2 linked regions of the Geobacter metallireducens GS-15 genome follow. The protein of the gene in region 1 binds, or shares a complex with, the protein of each later gene. Links are inferred from orthologs where the notes say so. Each region holds a gene or a part of one and is shown in the gene's direction. Other genes may lie near its edges.

Region 1 (2,999 bases):
TCCAGGAATCAACGGATACAAACCTTGGGGCCGCCAAGATGATGGAGGACTCGGTCTCCCGGCTCTCCCGCCAGCTTGAAGTGCTTCAGGGAGAAATGAACAGCTTCAAGGTTGAAAATCAGGGAGCAGTGCCCAAGGGTTAGGGCCAGCAATGTAGTTGTCACCACCTCCGAAAGGTTTAACAATGAGTAGAATTACCGGTACATTTGCCGAGTTGAAACGAACCGGAAAAAAGGCCTTGGTGACCTTTATCACGGCCGGTGATCCGGACCTTGCAACGACAGAAGAGCTGATACCGCTCCTGGCGGAGAACGGCGCCGACATCATCGAGCTGGGGGTACCCTTTTCCGACCCCATGGCCGATGGCCCCACGATCCAACTCTCCTCCGAGCGTGCCCTTGCCGCCGGCACAACCCTGTCGAGGATTTTAGCTACAGTAAAATCCGTCCGGGGTCGCACCCAGGTCCCCATCGTCCTGATGGGATACTTCAACCCGATCTTCAGCTACGGCCTCGAACGGTTTGCCGCCGATGCGGCCGCGGCAGGGGTCGACGGCGTCCTGCTGGTGGATCTTCCCCCCGAAGAGGCGGGGGAGTTCAAGGCGTGCGCCGACCGGCACGGGATCGACGTCATTTTCCTCCTCACTCCCACGTCCGACGAGACGCGGATCCGCACGGTGACCAACCGTGCCCGTGGCTTCATCTACTATGTCTCCGTAACCGGCGTGACCGGTGTCCGCAGCGGCATAGAGGCATCGGTGGCCGGCAACGTGAACATCATCAAGGAGTGCTCTAAGGTGCCGGTGGCAGTAGGATTCGGTATCGCCACCCCCGAACAGGCGGGGGAGGTGGCTGCCACGGCCGACGGCGTGGTGGTCGGCAGCGCCATTGTGAAGCTTTTCGAGAAGCACCGGGGTGAGGAACTCAAGGGAGCACTGGCAACCTTTGTCTCATCGCTGAAGCAGGCAGTGGACCGGGGAAGATACGACAATTGACTTTGTCGTCGATTTCTGGTACCAGAGGACTTCATTTTTACTAAAAATATCCGGGGCGTTGCTTGTCCCGACGGAGTGAAAGATATGGCGTGGTTCAAACGCGACAAGGCGCCGGGCGCGGCAGACAAGAAGGTGAAGGTTCCCGAGGGGCTGCTTACCAAGTGCGTGAGCTGCAAGGCTAACCTCCTAACGAAGGATCTGGAGAAAAACATCAATGTCTGCCCCCAGTGCGGCCACCACTACCGGATCTCGGCCCGGCAGCGGATCGATCTGCTCATGGATCCGGGGAGTTTTGCGGAGCACGACGCCGGCATGACGTCGGTGGACGTCCTCAACTTCAAGGATTCCAAGAGCTATCAGGACCGCATCCAGCAGGCGGTTGCCAAGGGGGGCTCCCGTGACGCCGTTGTCTGCGGCGAGGGGGCGATTGACGCTGTCCCGGTGCAGCTGGCTGTCTTCGACTTCTCCTTCATGGGGGGAAGCATGGGGAGCGTGGTGGGGGAGAAGATCACCCGCGCCATCGAGCGGGGGATTGAGAAGCGGACCCCGGTCATCATCATCTCCGCCTCGGGCGGCGCTCGGATGCAGGAAAGCATTCTGTCGCTGATGCAGATGGCGAAGACCTCGGCAGCCCTGGCGAAGCTGAAGGATCTGGGGCTTCCCTACATTTCGATCCTCACCGATCCCACCACCGGCGGCGTAACGGCAAGTTTTTCCATGCTGGGCGATGTCAATATGGCCGAGCCCAAGGCCCTGATCGGTTTTGCCGGACCGCGCGTCATCGAGCAGACCATCCGGCAGAAACTTCCCGAGGGATTCCAGCGTGCCGAGTACCTCCTGGACCACGGCATGGTGGATTTGATCGTGGAGCGTAAGGATATGCGGGCAAGGCTGGCCCAGATCCTTTCGATGCTCTACCGCCGCTGAAGCGGAGAGGTGGCGAGCGATTGACCGGCAGGGGCGGAGGTGTTCTCTCCGCCCCTGTTGCTTTCGTGGGTCAAAGCGGTGGATTTTCCCCCTCTCTTCCCGTATAATCCCGCCCGTCATGACCTACGAGGAGACCCTGACACATATCTACGGCCTGAGGCGTTTCGGGATCAAACCCGGGCTCGAACGGATCGCCACGCTTCTGGAGAGGCTCGGCAATCCCCACGAGCGGCTGCGGGTCGTTCACGTGGCAGGGACCAACGGCAAGGGGTCCACGGCGGCGTTCCTGGCCTCCATCCTGACGACAGGCGGGTATCGGACCGGCCTCTTCACTTCTCCCCATCTCACCCGATTCACCGAACGGATTCGCATCGACGGCACCGAGATCGCCGAGGATGCGGTTTGCCGCATTGCCGGGCTGGTCATGGCTGCCGCCCCGGATGGCACCACCTTTTTCGAGATCGTGACCGCCATGGCGCTCCGTTATTTTGCCGAGGAGCAGGTGACTGTCGCCATTCTCGAAGCGGGTATGGGGGGAGGCTCCGACGCCACCAGCGCCGCTTTCGGAATCCTTTCCGTCATCACTCCCGTGGCCCTTGATCACTGCGTGTGGCTCGGCGATTCGCTGGCGGCAATCGCCCGGGAGAAGGCCGGCATCATCAGGCCGGGGAGGCCGGTGGTACTTGCGGAGCAGCAGGCGGAGGTTCTTGACGTCATCAAGGAGCGGAGCACGGCCCTCAATAGCCCGTTGGTACGCTTCGGCAGCGATTTCGGCGCATCTTGGGGAACGGATGGGCTTGACTACCAGGGGATGGGACGGGTGCTGTCAGGTCTCACACTGGGAATCGGCGGGCGTTATCAGGCCGTGAATGCGGCGACTGCCCTGGCTGCCGCGGAGCTTCTGACCACCGTCGGCTACTCACTTGCGGATGAAGCGCTGCGCAGCGGTATCTCCCAAGCCCGCTGGCCAGGGAGAATGGAATATTTTGCCGGCCCCCCCCGGATCATTTTTGATGGGGCCCACAATCCGGCAGGTGCCTTGGCCCTGGCCGAATCCCTGGCGGGAGTGCCGCGCCGG
Region 2 (2,843 bases), 1.4 Mb from region 1 along the record:
CCACCGGCGGCCGCCGCTCCCAGCTCATGTCGGCCCTGGAGGATGCCATGGCCATCGGCCAGAAGATCCAGCAGGAGCGGGAGAGCGCCCAGGTCTCCCTCTTCGGTGTCGAAGAGATCGTCCGGACCAACGGCAACGGCAAGGGGAAGGTGCAGCTCCCCGATATCCCCGAATGGGACGACAAGCTGAAGCTGGGCCTGGAGAAGGAGGCCCTCGGCTTCTTCATCACCGGCCACCCCCTGGGGCGCTACGAGAAGGAAATCAAGCGCTTCGCCAACGTGGATACTGCCACCCTCGACGAGCGCGCCGACAAGAGCGAGGTTAAGCTCTGCGGCATCGTCACCTCCCTCAAGGAGCTGATTACCAAGAAGGGGGACCGGATGGCCTTCGCCACCCTGGAGGACCTGCTCGGTTCCGTGGAGGTGGTGGTCTTCCCCGAGGCTTTTGCCGCCGGGTCCGAGTACCTCAAATCCGACGATCCGCTCCTTATATCGGGCACCATCGACAAGGGGGAGAAGAGCATCAAGATCATGGCCAATGAGGTGATGCTCCTGCGAGACGTGAGCAGCCGGGAAACGAAACGAGTGATCTTTAATCTTGTGGGCGACGGCCTCGACCGGAGCCGCCTGGAGACCCTCAAGGGGATCATGCGCCGCCACCCCGGCAGCTGCAAGACGCTTCTGGCCATCGAGATTCCGGCCCAGTGCCGGGCCACCATCGCCCTTTCCGATTCGTACCAGGTGGCCCCCACCGAGGAACTCTCCCTTGAAGTGAAGAACCTCTTCGGCTATCATGCCGTGTCTTTTGAGTAACCGCCTCGCAGCGTTGACAATACATCAGAAAGAATCGTGCAAAGGAGACGTTAATGGCTTCCCAATATCAACTTGAATTCGAAAAGCCGGTGTTTGAGCTGGAGCAGAAAATCCAGGAGCTGGCCGACATTGCCGGCGACAATGTGGAACTGAAGACCGAGGTGGTCAAGCTGGAGAAGAAAGTGGACAAGATGCGGGAAGTGATCTTCGCCAACCTCTCCCGCTGGCAGATGGTCCAGGTGGCTCGCCACATCGACCGCCCCTTCACCCTCGACTACCTCACCCACATTTTCACCGATTTCGTGGAGCTCCACGGCGACCGCCTCTTCGGCGACGACCACGCCATCGTCGGCGGCATGGCCAAGCTGGACGGCGAGCCGGTCATGGTCATCGGCCACCAGAAGGGGCGCGACACCAAGGAAAAGGTCTACCGCAACTTCGGCATGCCCAACCCCGAGGGGTACCGCAAGGCCCTGCGCCTCATGGAGATGGCCGAGCGGTTCCGGATGCCGATCATCACCTTCGTGGATACCCCCGGCGCATACCCTGGCATCGGAGCCGAGGAGCGGGGCCAGGCTGAGGCCATTGCCCGCAACCTGCGGGAGATGGCGGCGCTGACCGTGCCGATCATCGTGGTCATCACCGGCGAAGGGGGCTCCGGCGGAGCCCTGGCCATTGCCGTGGGAGACCGGGTCCTGATGCTCGAATACTCCATCTACGCCGTCATTTCCCCCGAGGGGTGCGCCGCCATCCTCTGGTCCGACGGCACCAAGGGGGCCCAGGCCGCCGAAGCCCTGAAGCTCACTGCCCCCGACCTCAAGGAGTTGGACGTCATCGACGAGATCGTGAAGGAGCCCCTGGGGGGTGCCCACCGGGACCACGAGACCATGGCCAAGAACCTCCACGAGGCCCTTGCCCGGCACCTGAAGGAGCTGAAGGCACTTTCCGTGGAGCAGCTCGTTGAGGGGCGGTACCAGAAGTTTAGGAAGATGAGCCGCTTCGCAGAGTAGGCACCTCAGGCAGATCGACTGGGCAAAGGCTAGCGGTGAGGGGAGAAAATACTCAGATCCCTCGCCCCTGGCCTTTCGCCTTTTTCAGGAGACATGCATGGAAGAACGGCTGCAGAAAATACTCTCCCAGGCCGGCATCGCCTCCCGCCGGGAGGCTGAACGGATGATCACCGACGGGCGCGTGGCGGTGAACGGCAAGCCGGTCATCGAGCTTGGCGCCAAGGCTGACTCCTCCCGCGACGCTATCACTGTTGACGGCAAGCCGGTCACCGTGGACGAGAAGCGGGTCTACATCCTTCTCAACAAGCCGGTGGGGTATGTGACCACCCTCAAGGACCCCGAGGGACGTCCCATTGTCACCGAGCTCCTGAAGGGACTCGGCGTTCGGGTTTTCCCCGTGGGACGGCTCGACTACAACACGGAGGGGCTCCTTCTCCTCACCAACGACGGGGAATGGGCCAACCGCCTTGCCCATCCCCGCCACGAGGTGGACAAGGAGTATCTCGTCCGGGTGAGGGGGACGGTCGCCCGGGAGCAGATCACCCGCCTGGAGCAGGGGATTGAGTTGGAGGACGGCAAGGCCGCGCCGGCACGGGTTTCGGTGACCAAGCAGAGCGACAACAATACCTGGGTTTCCATCACCATCCACGAGGGGCGCTACCGGCAGGTCCGCCGGATGTGCGAGGCAGTCAGCCTCTCCGTGGTGCGGCTCCGGCGGGTGCGCTACGGCGCCCTCTCCATGGGAGACCTGAAGATCGGCGCGTATCGGCATCTCACGTCCGGAGAAGTGGCTGCGCTGTCGGACGGGAAGATCGGCGCACGCGGTGGGGCGCCGCGGCGCCGGGGGCCTTCTGCTCCGCCACGGAAAGGATAACTGTGTAGCGCCGTCGTAACCAGTGTAACGATTCGCGGACAGGGGTGCACATTTTGTGGGCATTATTACATGGCTGTGACGAAGAGTGCTTCGGCACGCAGGGAGGCCCTGCGGGCGACAAATCAGGCATCCGGAGAGGTTCTGAAA

Evidence for each region.
Region 2: the proteins of accD (region 1) and GMET_RS06120 are in contact, whole or in part, in a solved structure (PDB 8UXZ), measured with the Escherichia coli proteins. The link is inferred for Geobacter metallireducens GS-15 from one-to-one orthologs.

What each region holds. Positions count from the first base shown.
Region 1 is NC_007517.1:2,815,738-2,818,736, reverse strand. What follows is about bases 73-2,999. They hold accD (acetyl-CoA carboxylase, carboxyltransferase subunit beta), read left to right. Parts: upstream 73-1,078; coding sequence 1,079-1,921; downstream 1,922-2,999. Other genes in these bases: GMET_RS12460 (bifunctional folylpolyglutamate synthase/dihydrofolate synthase), read left to right, coding at 2,040-2,999; trpA (tryptophan synthase subunit alpha), read left to right, coding at 185-994; GMET_RS12475 (methyl-accepting chemotaxis protein), read left to right, coding at 73-143. In the rest of the region: more of GMET_RS12475, read left to right, coding at 1-72.
Region 2 is NC_007517.1:1,368,919-1,371,761, forward strand. Bases 73-2,843 are described here. They hold GMET_RS06120 (acetyl-CoA carboxylase carboxyltransferase subunit alpha), read left to right. Parts: upstream 73-865; coding sequence 866-1,822; downstream 1,823-2,843. Other genes in these bases: dnaE (DNA polymerase III subunit alpha), read left to right, coding at 73-812; GMET_RS06125 (pseudouridine synthase), read left to right, coding at 1,920-2,696. In the rest of the region: more of dnaE, read left to right, coding at 1-72. UniProt on the Escherichia coli protein: Component of the acetyl coenzyme A carboxylase (ACC) complex. First, biotin carboxylase catalyzes the carboxylation of biotin on its carrier protein (BCCP) and then the CO(2) group is transferred by the carboxyltransferase to acetyl-CoA to form malonyl-CoA.